DNA from 2 places in the Paenibacillus motobuensis genome. Region 1 is predicted to be linked to the other one. Evidence: predicted binding sites of a transcription regulator. Region 1 holds the regulator's gene; the other holds the start of a gene.
The links. The regulator LexA, encoded in region 1, represses DNA repair genes until DNA is damaged. The targets are predictions, from matches to a motif close to CGAACATATGTTCG.
Positions count from the first base shown of each region.

Region 2: ABD014_RS02460 (YhjD family protein) is a predicted target of LexA. The motif match lies at 2,817-2,830, and genes of this name have one in related genera.

Region 1 covers NZ_BAAACX010000006.1:11,577-22,124, reverse strand. Annotated here, with positions in the region: gene ABD014_RS03915 (TIGR01457 family HAD-type hydrolase) at 1-48, opposite strand, end outside; gene rnz (ribonuclease Z) at 303-1,241, opposite strand; gene metH (methionine synthase) at 1,323-4,760, opposite strand; gene ABD014_RS03900 (FixH family protein) at 5,213-5,623, opposite strand; gene ABD014_RS03895 (HAD family hydrolase) at 5,660-6,457, opposite strand; gene ABD014_RS03890 (hypothetical protein) at 6,522-7,055, opposite strand; gene ABD014_RS03885 (DUF896 domain-containing protein) at 7,179-7,352, opposite strand; gene lexA (transcriptional repressor LexA) at 8,196-8,819, shown strand; gene ABD014_RS03875 (DUF2642 domain-containing protein) at 9,177-9,479, shown strand; gene ABD014_RS03870 (hypothetical protein) at 10,041-10,166, opposite strand.
Region 2 covers NZ_BAAACX010000004.1:243,580-254,127, reverse strand. Annotated here, with positions in the region: gene ABD014_RS02480 (YkvI family membrane protein) at 1-775, opposite strand, end outside; gene ABD014_RS02475 (xanthine phosphoribosyltransferase) at 930-1,502, shown strand; gene ABD014_RS02470 (hypothetical protein) at 1,592-1,918, shown strand; gene ABD014_RS02465 (hypothetical protein) at 2,076-2,291, shown strand; gene ABD014_RS02460 (YhjD family protein) at 2,381-2,794, opposite strand; tRNA gene ABD014_RS02455 (tRNA-Leu) at 3,019-3,102, shown strand; gene ABD014_RS02450 (ABC transporter substrate-binding protein) at 3,514-4,638, shown strand; gene ABD014_RS02445 (ABC transporter permease) at 4,715-5,635, shown strand; gene ABD014_RS02440 (ABC transporter permease) at 5,635-6,444, shown strand; gene ABD014_RS02435 (ABC transporter ATP-binding protein) at 6,441-7,484, shown strand; gene ABD014_RS02430 (DeoR/GlpR family DNA-binding transcription regulator) at 7,490-8,287, shown strand; gene ABD014_RS02425 (alkaline phosphatase family protein) at 8,290-9,105, shown strand; gene ABD014_RS02420 (PHP domain-containing protein) at 9,131-10,129, shown strand; gene ABD014_RS02415 (RidA family protein) at 10,201-10,548, opposite strand, start outside.

The sequences.
Region 1 (10,548 bases):
ATCTAAATCTATAAGATAAGCCTTCCAGTCGGCTGTTAATTTGCTCATCGTTTTATCCTCCTCTGTATCAAATATCATTGTACATGGAAAACAAAAGGACAAGCAAATTCCCGAACAATTCGCTGTCAAAATAAACAGTAAATGGGCTGTGATCCTGTCAAACTATCGTGTTATCTCGTCTGGCCGCGTCGAACAAAATCGAAGTCGATCTAACCCATTTCTTAGATTTAGCAAACCTTGCAATCGCCTGTCAGATCCTGCGCTTTCCCGGAAAATAATTCATCAGAGCGATATTTCCCGCCCTATTCTTCCCCATCAGCACGTACTACCGGGTAAATCACATGCTCACTTGCCAGCTCAGCATTCGCGAAGGTTTGCTTCGCTTCAACAAGCAATCGGTGAAGCTGTTCCTCGGATTTATATCTTGAACTGAAATGCGTTAGATAGAGCTGCTTCGCACCTGCAGCCTTTGCCGCTTCGGCAGCCTGCTTCGCGGTGCTATGATGATAATCATAGGCCGTCTGTGCCAATTCATCGAGAAAAGTGGATTCATGAACCATAACATCGGCTCCCTTTGACAGACTGATCGCAGCCTGACATGGACGCGTATCCCCAAGGATCGTGACGATTCTGCCTTGCTTCGGACGACCCAGCACTTCATCCGGCGTTATTGTTACACCATCTGGAGCCTCCACGCTCTCCCCCCGTTTCAGCTTGCCATATAGCGGACCTGGCTTAATGCCGTGACTGGCAAGTATAACAGAATCAAGCTTACCCGGGAGGTCCTTCTCGATGACTCGATAGCCATAGCTCGCGATCCGGTGGTCCAGCAGTTCGGATTCGACGCAAAAGGTCTCATCCTCGAACAATTCCCCACCTTCATGTTCGACGATATCAAGTCGATAATCAATTCTTGATTCACTAATATTCAGTGAGGTCGTTATATATTGCTTTAACCCCGGTGGGCCATAGAGGGTCAACGGTGTATTTCCTCCCTGATAGGCCCTACTCGAGATAAGCCCTGGCAGTCCAAACAGATGATCACCGTGAAGATGCGTAATGAAAATCTTCTCCAGCTTACTAAGCTTGAGGGGCGAGCGAAGTATTTGATGCTGGGTACCCTCTCCGCAATCAAATAACCAGAAGCTGCGCCGTTCATCAAACAGGCGGAGTGCTAGCGATGTTACATTTCGCTCCAATGACGGAACCCCAGCATTTGTGCCCATGAAATATAATTCCATGACTCTAACCTCCTTAAGGCTTATAGCCCTTCAAATTGCCCGAGAACCCTCCGTAGACCGGAGGGTTCTCGCTATTTTATCCTAGGCTTTATCTACATTAAAGTATTGAGCCTGAGGATGAGCAAATACCATGGCAGAGACGGAAGCCTCCGGCTCCATCATAAATCCTTCAGTCAGCTCAACACCAATATCCTCCGGCTTCATTAGCTCGAATAACGGGCCTTGATCCTCCAGATTCGGACATGCCGGATATCCGAAGGAGACTCGAATGCCTTGATATCTGGCTCCATGACGTTGCTTCATCGTCATATCCTGCGGGTCTGGGAAGCCCCAAATATCTCGCATAATATGATGCACCCGTTCCGCAAGTCCTTCTGCCGTCTCCAGAGCAACAGCTTGAAGCGCATGCGACCGCAAGTAATCTCCACTGTCCTTCCAGTTCTCAGACAATTCACGTACACCTTGTCCAGCCGTAACGACGAGGAAACCTACATAATCCATAATACCACTGTCCACAGGCTTCAGAAAATCCGCCAGACATAAATACGGTTCAACCTGTTGTCTCGGGAAGCTAAAAGTTTTGAGGACTTTGCTGTGATCTTCCGGATCATACACGATAATATCATTGCCTGACGATTGAGCCGGGAAGAACCGATACATTGCATTTGCCCGAATAATACCATCACGGGCAGCATGCGCTAGAATCTCGTCCACCGTCTCCTTCAATTGTACGGCCTTTGGATCGCCCTTGGCGAGCAGTTGCTCTACCGAGCCTCGTAATCCCAAATGATGTCCTAACAGCATTTGCATATTAATATATGGAATAATGTGCTGAATCGGATAATCTCTTAAAATGTGACGATCCAAATCTGGTGGCTGATATACTGGCACATCTAGCGATACTTTTGAGCGTTCAACCCGGGTTAGCTGTGGCAGTGGAGCCTTCTCGGCGACCTTGGAATCCGCTTCTTTCTCCACTTCCATCTCCAGCCTCATCTTCTCACGCTGTTCCTTATCCATAAGCTTGTTGGCCAGATCGAGCCCATCCATCGCATCCTTGGCATAGACGACAAGCCCATTATACTCGGGACGAATCCGTGTCCGCGTGAATTTGCGTGTCAGCGCCGCTCCGCCGACCATGATCGGCACATCGATTCCCGCTCCTCGCAAGTCTTGTGCCGTAGCAACCATCTGCTGAGCCGACTTGACGAGCAGACCGGATAGTCCGATCGCATCGGCTTTCTCCTCCCGGTAAGCTTCAATAATACGCTCCGGTGGTACTTTTATGCCCAAATTCACGATCTTGTAACCGTTATTGGAGAGAATGATCTCTACCAGGTTTTTACCGATATCATGGACGTCGCCCTTGACGGTAGCCAGCAGAATCTTGCCTTTGACAGATGTCTCATTCTTCTCCATGAAGTTCTCCAGGAAGGCTACTGATGCCTTCATGACCTCAGCGCTCTGCAGCACCTCCGCCACGATAAGCTCATTGTTGTTAAACAGGCGTCCGACCTCTTCCATTCCGGCCATCAGGGGACCGTTGATGACCTCAAGCGCGCTGTAGCGATTCAACGCTTCCTCCAGATCGGGAATCAGACCTTCCTTCGTACCCTCCACAACGTAAGAAGCTAGCCGTTCCTCAAGCGACAGATTCACTGCCTTTTCCTTCTTCTCTACCTTCTTGTTGCGGAAAGCAGCGACAAATGCAGCCAAAGTCTTGTCATTCGTATTATAGATCAGCTCTTCAGCTAATTTACGTTCCTCCTCAGGAATCGAAGCATAACGTTCCAACTTCTCGGTATTTACAATCGCATAATCTAGCCCTGCCTTCGTACATTCATACAAGAAGACAGAATTCAGTACCTCGCGTCCCGCTTCCGGCAAGCCGAAGGAGACGTTACTGATTCCAAGTACTGTATGACAAGCAGGCAGTTCCTGCTTAATTAGACGAATACCTTCGATCGTCTCCTTAGCCGAGCCGATATATTGCTCATCCCCCGTCCCGACCGGGAAGACCAATGGGTCAAAAATGATATCCTCCGCAGAAAGGCCGTACTTATTCACAAGCAAATCATGTGAACGCTTGGCAACTTCTAGTTTGTTCTCTCGCGAGATCGCTTGCCCTTGCTCATCAATCGTGCCAACGACAACCGCTGCCCCATATTTGTGAATAAGCGGGGTTACGTTCTCGAATTTTTCTTCACCATCTTCAAGATTAATGGAGTTAATTATCGACTTGCCCTGACAGTATGACAGAGCGAGGTCCAGCACCTTGGGATCCGTCGTATCGATCATTAGCGGTACCTTCACCTTCTTGGCTACAAGCTCCAAGAATAGCTTCATATCCTGGGCTTCGTCGCGATCCGGATCTTGGACACAAACATCAATTACCTGAGCTCCATTCTTCACTTGAGCACGGGCGATCTCCGACGCCTCCTCATATTTCCCCTCTACAATAAGGCGTTTGAACTTGCGCGATCCAAGTACGTTCGTTCTCTCACCAATCATATACGGACGGTTGTCAGCTTCAACATAGACTGGATCTATACCGGATAATGCCGGCGGATGCTCGCCGCTAATCGTTCTCGGTTCGAAGCGGCTCATCTTATCTGCCATAGCAGCAATATGAGCAGGGGTCGTCCCACAGCAGCCACCTGCGATGTTCAGCCAGCCTTGCTCAGCGAAGCCTGCCAGCTTCTGGGCCAGCGAATCCGGAGATTCGTGATAATTACCATTCTCATCGGGCAGCCCGGCATTTGGATAGCAGCTTATAGCTGTTCTGGCCATATCGGACAAGGTTCTGATATGATCACGCATGAATTCTGGTCCGGTAGCACAGTTGAGTCCAATCGAGATCGGCTTCAAATGCTCCAGCGAGATATAGAATGCTTCGATATTCTGTCCAGCCAGTGTCGTTCCCATCGGCTCGATGGTACCGGATATCATGAGAGGCAGTCTTATTCCGGACTTCTCATAAGCTCGGGTAAGTCCGATACTCCCCGCCTTCACATTTAGCGTATCCTGCGATGTCTCAAGTAGCAGTACATCGACACCAGCCTCGATTAATGCCAGCGCTTGTTCCTCATAGCTATCTATAAGCTCGTCAAAAGTGACTCCACCTGTAACCGATAATGTCTTCGTCGTGGGGCCAAGAGCACCAACGACGTAGCGCGGATGTTCCGGCGTGCTATATTTATCAGCCGCAGCAATCGCCAGACGCGCAGCTGCCAAGTTAATCTCGCGCGCTTGGTCCTGCAACCCGTATTCAGCAAGGACTATGGAGGTGGCGCCGAATGTATTCGTCTCGATTAGATCGGCTCCCGCTTCCAGGTATTGCTCATGAATATTCTGAATTACATCCGGACGGGTGAGCACAAGCATTTCATTACAACCATCCAGGTCTTCCCCGCCGAAATCGGCCGGAGACAGGTCCTTCTGCTGAATCATGGTGCCCATAGCCCCATCGAGGATTAATATTCGTTCTTTCATTCTGGACTCTAGACTTGGTTTACTCATGTTCAATCCCTCCCGCAAAACGTTAAGTTTTAGTGTATCAGAAGTCAGCCATTAAGAAAAGATGCAAATACAAATCAGAAAGTACGCGCCATGACTGATCTTAGCACTGAATTTCAAGCGTCGATCCAAACGCGGCTATCACATAGCAGGATGTATTTAACTCTATAAAAAATTAATTAATGAACAGGTAATCGCATCAAGGTAATGAGAATTAAAAACACGAATAAATTTTATGAATATATAAAAAATGTTCGTGATTATTTCGTTCTGATTAATAAGTAAAAAGCCAACTCTACACTTCGATCCGTCGAGCAGAACTAACGTTAGGCCTCTGTTCCCATTTGTAGTTCTGGACTTCGCAGTGACAAATATGCAAATCAGAGAAGGACATAAAAAAACTGCCCTTCGTAATGAAGAGCAGCTCTCTTGACATAACATTTGCATCCTAGGCCTTACTCAAAAACTGTAAATTTCTCTGATGGCATCGAATGCTGATCTCTGGCCGTAACATGGGAGATGACTTGATAGTTGCCTGCCTCTTTAAAGGTCTTCTCCAGTACGTAGGTCCCCTCTCCAGCACTCTTGACGGTTAACTTACTATGCTGATCTTCGGCATCCCCGTCCTTCCAAATCTCAAACATGACCTCTTTGGCGTCATCCACCGTCTCCCCTTGTTGCGTTACCTTGGCCTCAAAACGAACCTTCTCGCCTACTTGAATCTCAGTTGGATTCACTTGAAGCCCCACCTGAATAGGTTCCATAGCCATGTTGTCTGCATGATTGCCGGATTTCTTATCTCCGCAACCACTGATCACGATGAGAACAAGCGCGAATATCAGAACACTCCAGCTTCTTCTTCGCATGCTATCTTCCTTTCTCATGAATCTTAACGGCGATATCTATTCAGCTAATTCCGCAATAATCTGGTGCAATTGGGACAGATGAGTAATTTCATAATCCGGCACGATCTCATCATTGCGGGTCTTCTCATCCCGATTGATCCATACGGCGTTAATGCCTACACTAAGCGCTCCGCGAATATCGGTCGTAAGCTTGTCCCCAACCATTAAAGTCTCTTCGGGCTCTGTTCCTAATTGCTCAAGCGCATGCTTGAAGATCATGGAATCCGGTTTGCCTTTGCCGAAGCTGCCGGAGATAATGATCTTATCGAAGTAACCAGATAGCTCTGGCACTCCATCCAGCTTCTCTTGTTGCAGGGCAGGGCAGCCATTCGTTAGTAGAAGCAGCTTAACCTTCCCCTTCAACTCCTGCAAGATTTGGAATGTCTCTTCATATACATAAGCACGTTCCCGTCGTTCTGCAGCAAAACCTTCTGCAAGCTCGGCGGCTAATTCATCGTTAGCAATACCGAGGGCAAGCAAGCCGCGTCGCCAAGACTCCTTGCGGTAGATCGGTGCCAGTTCTTCAAGCTGACGGAACTCCGGCTGTTCCCCAGCTGAGAAGTTAGCCCATAGCCCTTCAAATGGATTAATCCCGATCATTTTCGTAAATGAAAATGTCTCATAGGATTCATACAATTCCCTAGCTTCTCTGCGGACAGCTGCTTCCAGTTCTATCGGGTTGCAGCCCGTTACCGCCTCTGCCTTGCGACATGTCTCCTCGAAAGCCTCTTTTACGCTCCGATCATCCCAGAGCAATGTATCATCCAAATCAAAGCATACCGCTTTTATGGTCACTTCGACCACTCCTCCCTCTCCCATGCCAAAATGCATCATTTGCTATGCGCTCTCCAGAAATTCCCTACTCTCTCTCAAACGGAACATGATGAGTATGCGCGAACTGCTCCAGACGGTCTCCCATAGCTGCCGTATCAAACTGATTACGAGTACGATAGAATACCCAATTCGCATCCTTAATCTTAGGCACGATCATAATCTTCTTGCGGCTGACTTTGATTTTGCTAATGTTGCCTGCTTCCAGAATTCGGTCGCGGTTGTACTTGGTTGTATATACCCAGTTCTTGTTAATGCGTAGATAGGGTCTTCTCATGAACAAGGTGAAGGCGAGCAGTAAGTACAGCCCAATCGTCAGCCAATAGAGCCAGGTACTCATATCCGCTGAATTACCGATCATTCCAACGGTTGAATACAATAGGGCGATGAACACTAACACTCCTGGCAGGATGATATTGCGCCCCCGGAAAATGTCGCCCTCCCCTCTTGGGCCAAGCGATTTCCGCGGGTTGGATGCCGCGCCTGTCGTGATCGTAGGCCCTTTCCCTTTCTGGTTCAGTCTTTTTTGATTGCGTTCTACTTTTCTGTCAAATGAACCCATACTCTGTCCTCCTCATATTAATAGCGCTATCAACAGTATAAGCCTACGACTTGTCCAGCCAATCAAGCCCCACACATGTTCGTAAGCCGCATGTTATGTATAGCCAGGCCCAAAAGGGCCGGCTTACTCATCGACGATTTCGATTTGTTCTAATCTTTGACGGAAATTCGCCCGGAAATTCTCGAGATATCTCTCGCGCAGCTTAGCTCTCTCCAGAATCTCTTCTTCGGTTAACCCCACAGATTTATGTTTGCGGGCCAATTCATTGATCCGCGCAACAACAGATTCTATATCCATAAGTCCCTCCCCAAGTCATTAGTCTTTTATGTTACAGCTCTCATCCTCATATATAGAAGAGATTCAAGCCGTATTTACCACTCATGCAAAGCAGCAATTATTCATACTCTGACATGAGAAAAAGAGCTTGTCAAGGCAGTGCCGCCTTTAGTGCAAGCTCTCTTCATTATATAGTAATTTCTGTTCATCGTAAAACAATATCGACATTCATTCAGCAGACCACTAGAAACGAACTTGCAACTGATTAGTTAGGGAGAACCAACACTTCCCCAGCTTGTATCGAACTCACATGCTTTCCATTAACACGCTTGATTGAATCTATATATTTTCTTATGTCTTTGCCCTGGGGTTTATGCTCAGAAGCAATCTCCCATAACGTATCACCCGGCATAACAATAACTGTCTCCAACGGTTTCTTATTAGCGTTATCATTCGATGAGGCAAAAGCCGAGACCACCCCTGTACAGGTTAACAATAGTAGTACCAGCACCAACATCGTTCTCTTAGCTGTTCTAGAAAGATGGGTGCTCCGTCTCCCTGACGATATAGAAGGTTTCTGAACCGGCTCCGTATAAATACTCTTATATGTGCTATATTTAAGCATTATCCTCACTCCAAACAAGTGTTCTTATTACTGAAAATAATATAACACGAACATTTGTTTGATTCAATACTTTTTTTCGAACATTCGTTCTCCATTTTTTATACAGCATTCGCCGGCTTATATTCGGTATATATGTATGAAATAGGCTCAAAAACCTATATAGTTAGAACTTATGTTTGTACGAACGGTAGTTCTATGTTATAATTTTTCCAAACGTTACTAAGTGGAGTTGATTGGTTATGTCTAAGGTGTCCAGCCGCCAGCAAGCAATCTTGGAATTTATTCGCAGCGAAGTACGAACGAAAGGATATCCCCCCTCCGTCCGTGAAATTGGAGAAGCCGTTGGACTAGCCTCCAGCTCTACGGTACACGGACATCTGGATCGTCTGGAGAAGAAGGGATTCATTCGACGTGACCCTACCAAACCGAGAGCTATTGAGCTACTTGGCGAGGAATCCGAAAGCGCCGGTCTGTTCGCCCATTCGGTAGCACGCGTTCCTGTCGTCGGGAAAGTAACAGCAGGCGTGCCGATTACAGCAACCGAGAATATAGAGGATTACTTTCCATTGCCTAATCATTATGCGAACGATGGCGAGATTTTCATGTTATCCGTTGTCGGCGACAGCATGATTGAAGCCGGAATCCATAATGGGGATTATGTTATCGTAAGGCAACAGCAGACCGCGAACAACGGCGATATCGTCGTAGCAATGACTGAGGAAGATGAAGCAACGGTCAAGACCTTCTATAAAGAGAAGGATCATATCCGCCTTCAGCCGGAGAATCCAACCATGGAGCCCCTTCGCTTGAAGCACGTAAGCATCCTCGGCAAAGTCATTGGCCTCTTCCGGGATTTTCATTAATCTTGATTTTATACAATGGATTGTGTGTTCAGACGAATCCCATTTAACGGGAAAATAGATGCAATCCGAAATTGGCTAAAGTGTGACTACCCATTATTAATTGACAACTTAATACTGTAAGAAGCAAGAGGCATCCCTCGTGGGATGCCTTTTAATTTACAATTATAAATACTTCCTTCTCTTCTTCCCAATTTCAAACGCTTTATCAAATCTCTCTTCTCAACGTTGACTTGAAAAACTTGTATTAATCCCAAAAATGGGCCTTTGATTATTTTATTTCTGAATTCTAGGCAACCGCCCAGTTGTTTTATAGGCAAATGCATAGAATGTCGTATAAAATTTTTGGGAGGTAATTTTTTGAACAGTTATCCAATGATGAATCAAATGTCCAACATGCCTAACGTTTCTAATATGGCTAACATGCCCTATAAGCATCACATGCATCACATGCATCATCAAGCTATCATTAACCATCCTGTAGATAAATGCGTTGTCGAGTGTTTAATGTCCCTTATGGGCAGAATTGTCATTCTTGAGACTACTCGCGGCAGACTCGACGGATGCATCATCGATGTCAAACAAGACCACGTCGTGCTTGAAGAAAGACATAAGAAGTTTATTGTTCGCATTTGCGAAATTGTTTGGATCATGCCTGAATAATAGAACATAAGGGGGGCTAGTCCCCCTAGTAAAATTCTCAGTCCTTTGGCTTCCCGGCGGGAAGTTCTAAGGACATTATTATTGTTCCGGGAAAGGCTTAAAGTGTTACTTAGATTAATACCCGTACCTTGGTGCATCCGAGACTTGACCATCATATTTATTATGCTATCGTATTTAATGTACGAGTATATTACTGATTCTCGTATACCCGAAATACAAGGACTGGTACTTAGGGATGTTCGCAAAGGCTATAGGGATGCAGCATCTTTTTAATTTGGCTATGTAATATTCAGGGGTTTATATAAGTTAATGATTATACACTATACGATATGGGGTATGAAACGTGGAATTTCTAGTTTTTGCTTCCAGCCTGACCGCATTGATTTTTTCGATAGTTGCTTTTGTTCGTACAATAAAGCGAAGGTAATTAAATCTTATTTTGAATCTGATCTCCACCACAGTTCAAAAGTTCCGCCAGCATAAAGCCAGCGGAGCTATTGATCAGGTGTCATCAGATTGCGCTACGGGTGACGCTAAATTCATGTAACTAAAATTAATGAGTTAAATAAAGAAGGCTCTTGTAATGATAACAAGCAGAATGAAGAGTACTAAAATCGCTGCTGTAGATGTAAATAGTCCTCCTCCGTATCCACCGCCACAACCTACACCGCCAACTACTTCGCTCATTTGTGCTTTCCTCCTTGTATTTAAAGTACACACTATCCTATTCAACTTTTGATAAACAGATTGGACATATTCACCTGTGATTCGGTCTATTTACCAAGTACTTGTACCACTTTAGGATTAGCAGTAGTTATCGGCTACATAAGACGAGAAAGCTATGTACACCGTCCAAAAAAATGAATCAACAATTACGAGAAATTGCAGGATCTGTCAAAAACAACCCCCCACGCCATACGACACAAGGGGTTGCGCTGCGTTGTTACTACTAACGCTACTGTATCCCAATTTTTTGGTATTCCTCTAAGTTCATCACTTTTAAAATGTTCTTAGGACAATAACAAGGAGTATATAAAGAACCAAGATTACAGCAGTTGAGGTCCCAATT
Region 2 (10,548 bases), on a different contig from region 1:
TTCCCAGTTGCTGGGCAATGCTGCCCATGGGTATTTCAAATTGGGAGATTCCCGGCATGTTCGCGGACAGGGCGAAATGGCCGGCCATAAGCATGAAGCCGACCCCGGCGCCACCGAGAACACCGCCCCATATGATGACTCGGCGATTACTCGTATGGCTGCCGATCGGAACGAGCACGGCCTGGGCCATCGATAGATTGAAGGCGGTGTACATGAGCGGAGAAGCCCAGGCCGAGAATAGGCCGGTGTCGGTATCCATAGTTAAGAAGCGGTTTGCGCCCGGGGACCCTGCCGTATTGATAATGATGGCCAGCGACAGAACGATCATCATGGGAACGACGATCGAATTGAGCTTCATAATGCCGTCAATTCCTCTACCTAGCAGTATATAGGTACTAATAAGCGTAATCCAAAGGCCTATCTGATAGTTGAGTCCAAGATGCTCGTTAAATACGGAGCCGGCTCCGGCCAACATAACGCTATTGACTCCGAGCAGAACGATGAGCGTGAACAGGCTGAGAGCCTGTCCTATTTTTTCGCCGAACAGCTTGCGATTGAGGTCTTCATAGGATACGGCCTGAATCTTGTTGGCCAGCAGCATCATTTTTGTACCTAGCCATATAAACAGAGCGGTAGCTAATAGAATCGTCAAGATCCCTAATTTGCCGTAGCGGGTAAAAAACTGGAGTATCTCTTGTCCGGTTGCAAAGCCGGCGCCTACGACAGTACCTATATAAGTGAATGCAATCTGCAAAATTTTAACGGCATTTTTCATGGCCTTCCTCCTGCTGGGTGTGCTATATATAGTACAAGGTATGTTGTGTTTCAAGAGGACATGACTCAAACTGAAAAATGAAATTATTTGCTATGAGAGATTGTTCAAAACTGGCCTTTTTGAACACACACTATGACTCGGGAGGAAGAATAGGATGGATAAATTAAAAAAAAGGATTATCGAGGAAGGCGTGGTCGTCTCGGAGGAAGTACTGAAGCTGGACAAGCTGCTGAACCATCAGGTTGACCCGGAGCTTATGATGGAGCTTGGCCGGGAATTCGCCGAGCGTTTTCGCGGTGAAGGGATAACCCGCGTCGTGACAGTAGAATCCTCAGGCATTTCGATCGCGTTCGCGACGGCATATGCGTTGGGGGTACCGCTCGTATTTGCCCGCCGCAAGAAGACGCTGCTGGAGGAAGCAGATATGCTTCAGGAACGGGTTCCCTCCTTTACGAAAGGTATCGTAACCGATATTCTGATATCCCGAGATCTGATCAACGCGCAGGACCGGGTTCTGTTCATTGATGATATTATTGCTAATGGCGATGCGGCCAAAGGCCTGATCAAAATTGTTGAACGCTCCGGCGCAAAGTTAGTTGGTGCAGGAATCGTGGTGGAGAAGTGCTTCCAATCTGGAGCACAGGCAATTCGTGATCAGGGAATCCGTCTGGAGACACTGGCCAAGATCAAGTCTCTGGAGAATGGGCAGGTCATTTTCGCTGAATAAATATAGCTATTCCAATTTCTTCATGACTCCTTTGCAGGTTAATGTTTTTTCGTTATAATGAGGATTACTAGGGAGAGGAGGCTTATAAGATGGGAAGAGATTCGGTAGTTCCTACAGAGTTTTTCATTTCAAAATTATCCGAAGCCAAGGTTGCTTTTGAACGGGCTCTCGATTGTAAGCATACAGAGTTTGATGACCTTTATCCCTATATGCTTGAGCATCCCCAATTCTTCTGGTATAAGCGCTATGTGGCGTGGTCGAAGCTGCTGACGATTGTTGAACTGTGCGAGGAGCTTGACATGCCATGGAAAGAGGAATTCAGCCTGCAGCAGGTCGGGTATTTGGAGCAAAGAGTAATGTCTTCGAAGGTGCTCGACTTCTGGTTCGACGGCAGCAAGGAGCATGCACAACGTTAAGAGGGATAGAGGACTCCGCAAGCTGATGCGGGGTCTTTTTTTGAAGAATTATATAGCTGGGCAGAACAGCTTCAGTCGGATGGCTTCTTCCGAATTTTGATCTGTTCAGCATATTTGGGGCATATTGGAGTGAAGAGGGGAGTGAAAAGTAAATACGATGATAACAGATGAGCAGCTGAATGAGTATCGGTTGTCCGGGCAGAAGGTACGCGTAGTAAGGGATGCGCTTCCTGAGAACGATGTTAGAGGGATTATCGTTGCCTGGGATGAGACCCATGTATTGGTCCGTAGGCCAAACCGGAATATGGTCAAGCTGGACCGCAATTATTTGATTCAATCCGCTAAGGATCCTCGGCCTTCGTTCGAGGAATAAAGAGCTGATCATAAGACAACTATCCTGGATGAGAGGCGAGCGTGGCCTACATCTGGGATAGTTGTATTTGTATGCGTGGGGTATCGGAATCAGGAATCCGATGCGGCGCGTCTATTTGGCTGCAGGCGGCTTCTCTTGGGAGTATCTCCCCCCAGATAGGCCCGCATGCGGGAGTTGATCTCATGGCGCAATCCGGACCATAATATCCTCATCTCACCGCGATATCCACGACAGGTATAATCGGCCCAGATTCCGTTCTCGTCCTGCCGAATCTGGTACAGTCTAATCTTACGCTTATTGAATTCAGTCTGTATCTCGGATAATACGAGGGCAGCTCGTTGTTCTCCGCCCTGGATCATCTCTACATAGATCTCAGGACTCTTCAATACACCGCTCTGTTCAATAATTCTTGCATCCCGCTGGAATACATGGCGCACGAACTTTAACAGCAAAGCGCTCTTGATCAAGGCAAGCTCCTCTTCAAGTATACCGGGTACGGCCATATGAACACCTTCTCCCTAAATGCGAACTAATGTTCTTATTATATCCAAAATAATTAGAAATAACAATGGGATTTCCAAGCAGTGGTAGCATCAAGAAGCCTTATAGAATAAAGGGGGAGCGATTATGAAATTTTATTTAAAATGGTTGACTCTATAATTTAGCCGTGATATTATATACCTTGTCGCTGCGAACACGAAGTGTTCTGCAATAGACCATAAAATATGCGGTCGTGGCGGAATTGGCAGACGCGCACGGTTCAGGTCCGTGTGGGCTAACCCCCGTGGAGGTTCGAGTCCTCTCGACCGCATCATCCCAACCATAACAGGTTTCTGATCTGTCCCTCGGACAGTTTGGGAACCTTTTTTATGTTCAATAAATTCAGGCAGTTGCTCATCACATGGGCCGATGGAATCTTGGAACTGTGCTGCCCCTAAAATTCTACATCAAATTCTACATCTAACACGAAGTCAATCAAGAAGCTATTCGGCATCGAATCTTGAATTCAGCCAGTTTAATGTTGCGGCTTCAACACCTAGCGTCTCTCCTTTAACACTCCTTTTATGCTCCAAATACAAAACCTGCTACTTTTACTGGCAATTAATAAATTTAAACCCTTTAGTTAATCCCGCGCAAATAGTCACTTTCTATACTTTAAGAGGGCCTGAAACAACGGGAATATATCATGAACCCACATTAATTCACAGGGAGTGCGAAAAACATGAAACTTTGGTTAAAGAAAGAATTAGCATTGGGTCTTGTTCTAAGCTTATTTGTTTTGATGCTGGCAGCTTGTGGAGGTTCAGACAGCAAAGAAGCAACTACAAGCGGAAATGCGAGCGCTACTCCTGCAACGGAAGAAATTTCAGCAACTGATCTGGAAGACAAGGCGAAGGAAGAAGGCTCTGTCATAAGCGTCGGCATGCCGGATTCTTGGGCGAACTGGAAGGATACATGGGAGGATCTCAAGAGCAAATATTCTCTTGCACACACAGATACAGACATGTCGAGTGCGGAGGAAATCGCCAAATTTGAGGCGGAGAAGGACAAGCCTACTGCCGATATCGGTGACGTAGGTATTGCCTTCGGACCGGTAGCGGTTGATAAGGGTGTTACGCAGCCCTATAAAACCTCCTATTGGGATGAAGTACCGGACTGGGCTAAGGATAGCGAAGGCCACTGGCTGGTCGGCTATCAGGGTTCTATTTCAATCTTCACGAATACACAGCTTGTTCAATCGGCACCGCAAAGCTGGGAGGATCTTAAGAACGGCGACTATAAAATCATTGTCGGCGATGTAACGAAGGCAGCGCAAGCACAAATGGCTGTATTAGCGGCAGCAATGGCTTATGGCGGCGATGAATCGAACATCGAGCCCGGAATAGCTTACTTTGAAGAGCTTGCGAAGAAGGGGCGTCTGTCCAATGCAGAAGCTTCACTAGCCAACATAGAGAAGGGCGAGGTTCAAGTTACGCTGTTATGGGATTTTAACGCTCTCAACTATAAGGATCAATTGGGTGCTGATAAATTCAGCGTAGCTATTCCTAAAGAGGGCAGCGTTGTAAGCGGCTATGCAACGATTATCAACAAATATGCTCCACATCCGAATGCCGCCAAGCTTGCCCGCGAATATATTTTAAGCGACGATGGCCAGATTAACCTGGCTAAAGGTTATGCGAGGCCGATCCGTGACACCGTACAGCTTCCTGAAGAGGTAGCCGCCAAGCTATTGCCTGCAGAAGCTTATGCCAACGTAAAGCCGGTTAACGATTACAAGGTATGGGAAGAAACCGCGAAGACTCTTCCGCAGCTTTGGCAGGAACGCGTACTTGTTCATATGAACTAATGAGCAATCCTGGGGTGGAGGTCTTCGTCATCAGATGAACGACGCCACCCTTTTTTACAAGAAGGAGAGTGAGGGCGTGAAGCGTAATAATCGATGGTTCCTACTAGGGTTAGTTCCTTTTGTAGTGATGATCATCCTGTTTCAGTTAGCTCCAATCCTGTCGATGGTGACGGGAAGCATTAGTCAAGGGAACGGTTCGGGTTTTACGCTTGATTATTATTCGCGGATTATCCATAGCGAATTTTATTTGAAAGCCATTAAGAACAGTTTGTTGATTTCCACTTTTTCCAGCGTGATTGGTATTGTAGTCGGACTGATTTGTGCTTATTCGATTACGCGATTCTCATCAAAAGTGCGGGATCGGTTGTTGATGCTGTCTAATATGACATCGAATTTTGCTGGTGTTCCGCTCGCGTTCGCTTATATTATTCTGCTTGGCAGCAATGGGGTGTTTACGTTGCTCTTTAAGCAGTGGGGCTGGAGCGTGTTCGCCGATTTCAATTTATATAGCTGGGCAGGACTTGTGCTGGTTTATGTGTATTTTCAGGTACCCCTTGCTTTATTGCTGTTGTACCCTTCCTTTTACGGGATTCGGGAGCAGTGGAAGGAGGCGGCTTCCCTGTTAGGCGCAAGCAAATGGCAGTTTTGGAGAACAATCGGACTGCCTATTCTGACGCCTGCTGTTTTCGGTACATTGGGAATTTTGTTCGCTAATGGGATGGGGGCATATGCAACAGCCTATGCCTTGGTTGGTGGGAATTACAATTTACTTGCAGTTCGGATAGGATCATTGGTCGCGGGAGATGTGGTCAATGAGCCACAGCTCGGCAATGCACTCGCAGTTATACTGGCTTTCTCGACGCTGCTAGCGGTGTATCTTAATCATAAAATGACACAGCGTTCAAAGATGCTTCAATCCGGATTTGCCTCAAAGAATACCAGGAGCTTACGGATATTTCCCAAGCTGAAGTCCTCGGCAATGAAGGAGGAACTGTAATGGACACCCATAGAAAGAAGGCAGGCTGGGGCCACCGATCACTAATGCTGCTCTTGATGGTTTATTTGCTTCTTCCTTTGCTTGCTACGTTTATTTATGCTTTCGCGAAGGAGTGGCAGGCAACGATCTTGCCGGAGAGTTGGACGTTGGCATGGTTCAAGGAGATGCTTCAGGACATCAGATTTATGGAGGCTCTATGGACCTCGCTATATCTCTGCATCATTAGTGTAGCGCTGAGCCTCGCCGTGATGCTGCCAGCCGTGTTTATTATTACGGTTTATCTGCCCAAGCTGGAGAAGTTCATGAAGGGAATCGTTGTCCTTCCTTATGCCGTGCCCGGCGTCGTTGCGGCGGTAGGGCTGATTCGGGCCTATTCCTCGGGGCCTATTCCTATTGCAGGTACAGCGTATATTTTGATCGGCGCGTATTTCATTATTATATTGCCTTACATGTACCAAGGGATTCGTAACAGTCTGTTAACGGTGTCTGCCGTTGAACTGGTTAATTCGGCTGAGATGTTAGGCGCCAGTCGATGGAAAGCTTTCGTAACCGTAATTGTGCCAAATATTTGGCCAGGGATCGTTACTTCTACATTATTATCGTTCTCTGTATTATTTGGTGAATTCGTTCTAACGAACATGTTAGTTGGCGGGCATATTCAGACCATCCAGGTTTATTTGTATCAAAGGGTCAACGAAAGCGGACATTTGGCTAGCGCTATTGCGATTTCGTACTTTTTGTTTATTCTAGTGCTGTCTATGGTCCTAATGAAGCTGGGCAAAAAAGTGAATAAGGGGATATCAGGATGAAACCATATTTGAGACTTGAAGGTATCCGCAAACAGTTCGGGAATACCACGGTGCTTCATAATGTCAATTTGGATATTCGTGAGGGAGAACTCGTTACGCTGCTGGGTCCATCCGGCTGCGGAAAAAGTACGCTGCTGCGCTGTATTGCCGGCCTGACGGACCTGGATGGCGGACATATTTTGCTCGATAGCAAGGACATTGTGAACCTTCCGCCCCGGAGCCGCGAGATCGGCATGGTATTCCAATCCTATGCCCTGTTTCCGAATTTGTCGGTCAGCGAAAATATAGAGTACGGCATGAAAATGAGAGGAGTTTCCAAGGAAGCAAGACGTAAAAGATCTGCTGAATTGCTGGAGCTTATTGATCTTGGAGAAAAACGGGATGCGTATCCTCAGCAGTTGTCGGGAGGTCAACAGCAGCGCGTCGCGCTCGCACGTTCACTTGCAGTTCAACCTAAGGTTCTTCTGTTGGATGAGCCACTTAGCGCTTTGGATGCAAGAATTCGAAAAAGCCTGCGGTCGGAAATCCGTGAGATTCAGAAGAAATTCAATATAACGACGATCTTTGTAACCCATGATCAGGAGGAGGCGTTAACTTTATCCGATCGGGTATGCCTGATGAATAAGGGAAGCATCGTTCAGCAGGGTACACCGGAAGAGCTGTATGCAATTCCACGCACAGAGTTTGTCGCGCAGTTTATGGGAAGCTATAACATGTTGACTCGTCCCGAGGCACTGCGATTATTTGGAAAGGTGAATGGCGATGCAGATAGCTTCGCCATTCGGCCTGAAGCGTTACTACTGGTGAGTTCGGACTTATCAAGCGAGGCATCGCGTGAAGGTAAACAAATCGTGGAGGGTACTGTCCATTCGGTATCCATTCTCGGCAATATTATCCGTTATGCCATCGATGCTGCAGGCGTAAGGTTAATAGTAGATGCGCTTAATGATGGCCGATCCCTGAGAATTCAAGAGCAGAGCCCCGTGAATCTTGCCCTGGATCATTCTCAACTGCTGCAGCTAGAGAAGGAAGGAGCATAAAATATTTGTCCATTTCATCCGAACAGCGTAAGAAAGTGATTATCGAGCAATTGAAGGAGCAGGGGCAGGTAAAGGTTCCTGATTTGTCGACCTATTTTACTGTCTCCGAGGAGACGATTCGACGTGACCTTGTACTGCTGGAAAAGGAGGGTCTTGCCAAGCGGGTATACGGGGGAGCGGTTCTGACGAAAATGACCAGCTTCGAGCCCCCCTATTTGCAGCGCCAGATGGTGAATGCGGAAGAGAAGGAGCGGATTGGGCGAATGGCTGCAGAACTTATTGAATCCGGTGATACCATTGCGGTCGATGTAGGGACGACGACGCTTGAGCTGGCTAAGGCTATACATGGGCGTGAGCGTCTGACGATTCTGACCAACTCGCTTGCCGTTGCTTATCATTTAATGGAATCCCTGAACAGCGGGAGGTTCTCAGGGAAGATTTATGTAGTCGGAGGCGAAATGAATCCGGAGCAGCAATCCATGTCCGGGACGCTCGGAGAGCAAGTCCTCTCCCAATTTCGTGTAGATAAAGCGTTTATCTCTATTGGAGGCATGTCCATGGAACGGGGCATCAGCGACTATGATCCGAACGAGACGGGGATGTCGCGCAGGATGATCGATGCAGCTTCCCAGACCATCGTATTGGCCGACGGCTCCAAGCTGGATAAAGAAGGATTCATTGAAATTGTGCCGATGCACAGGGTTCATACCATTGTTAGCGATATTGCTCCGCCTAAGGAATGGCTGCAAGGGCTTAGAAGCTGCCGTATCCGCTGGATTGAAGCCAAGAAAAGAGGGGATTAAGGATGCTGGAAGGAGAAGCCAAGCTTATCGTTGTTGTACTGGATGGATTAAGATACGATTCCGCCCGCAAGTATTTGGGATACATGGAGCATCTTGTTGAACAGGGCGAGATGAACTGTTATCGGGTGCAATCCCAGCTGCCGAGTCTCTCTCGCCCGTTGTACGAAGTACTGCTGACCGGCACGCCCGTGGCGAGAAACGGGATTACGGCGAACCATATTGCGAGGTTAAGTCATGAACAGAGCGTGTTCCATCTCGCACGCGAAGCCGGGTTAAGGACAGCTGCGGCAGCCTATCATTGGGTAAGCGAGCTTTATAACAGCGCTCCATTTAACCCTGCCCTAGACCGCCATCAGCATGATGACAGCAGGCCGATCCAGCACGGGATGTTCTATTTCGAGGATCACTATCCCGACAGCCATCTGTTTATAGATGCCGAACATTTAAGATCGACCTACAATCCGCATTTTTTATATATTCATTCTATGAATATCGATGACATGGGCCATAAGCACGGGGGGGAAAGCAAGGAATATGCTGGTTCTGTACGTGTTGCAGACGGAATACTAGCGACCTTGGTTCCTGTGTGGAGATCGCAGGGATATCAGGTGGTGGTCACGTCCGATCATGGGATGAATGCGATGGGTCATCATGGAGGAACCGAGCCTGAAGAACGGAATGTTCCGCTCTATGTGTTCGGCGAGTTGCCTTCGCCTTCCTTAATGCCGGATCAGACATGGGCAATATCACAGCTGCATTTGGCACCGTTAATGTGCCATTATTTGGGGATTAAAACTTCGGAGGCCATGCTGGCATGAGATTAGATCAAGGAGGCTACGACGAGTGAAGGTAGATATGCATTTTCATCTGGAGGAGGGCCCCTATTCGCTGCGCTGGTTATCCCGCACTTTGCAGGCGCTTGCCTCTACGGAGCCTGAACGGGATGCCTCATTAGGTCATCATACGCTGCAGTATGGGGAGGAAATGGCAAAGCTCCTGTCACACAGAATGCAGCAGGGCTGCTATAGTGAGGAATGGCTGGATCGCTTTCTGAATACGGGGCGTAAAAGAGGGATCGGGCAGTTCGGCGTGGTAGATCATTTATACCGTTTTCGCGAATGCCGGCCGTATTATGAGAGGCATATGCTGCTGGATGACAGCCCTGTCGGGAGAATGCAGCAAGCGTGGCTGGATCAAGTATGCGTGGCGTCGCTTTCCGATTTCGTTCGCTTCGTAACGAAGGCAAAGGCCTCAAGGCCGGATCTTGCTCTGGGAATCGAGGCCGATTTTTTTCCGGGCGGAGAACAGGAACTGAGGGAAATTCTCGCAGGGTCCCAGTGGGATTATGTCATTGGGTCCGTTCATTTTTTGGATGGATGGGGGTTTGACAATCCGGAGACGAGACACGAATTTGAGGGTAGAGACCCGGTTCAAACTTATAAGCACTATTACGAGCTGTTGAGGCAGGCTTGCGTGTCCGGGCTGTTTCACATTATCGCCCATCCCGACAACCTTAAGGTATTCGGATTCCGGCCAGTTGATGAGAAGGAGCTGCTTCCCTATTATCGAATGCTGGCGAAGGAAATGGTACAGAGTGGGGTTATTACCGAGATTAATACAGGACTTGCTTATCGTTACCCGATCGAGGAGAGCTGCCCGAGTCCGTTATTTCTCTCTGTGCTTGCTGAATATAAGGTTCCGCTTACTTTGTCCTCGGACGCGCATTTTCCGGATGATATCGGCATGCTGTTGGATCAAGCCAGAGCGGATGCTGAACATATGGGTTATAAAGAACTTGTGGCATTCAGAGACGGTAAACGGTTGTTGGTACCAATAAATTGAGTTTACGCTTCTTATTGATAAAAACCCCTCACGCAAAATAATGCATTTACGTGAGGGGTTTGAAGTCTCATTTAAGCTTTAGCTGCCCATATTTCAATTTCTATTTTAATTTCTGGTAATCCTAATTCAGAAATATAGCCGATCGTCATCGCTGGATAATCACTACCAAATAGCTGCTCCCATTTTTCATATAGATAATCCCAGTCTATTTTCTCGGTAGCCCATATATTTACTTTGATAATATGCTCTGATGTTAATTCTTCAGAGTGCAAGACGCTTTGGATGTTTTTAAAAGTATACTTGATTTGTTCATTCATGCTATCGGGTAAGTTTTCATTTTCGTCTACCCCAATTTGCCCAGAAGTAACATACAGCTCAGAATTTCTTGGGATTTTGGTAATGTGAGTGTAGTTGCCTAC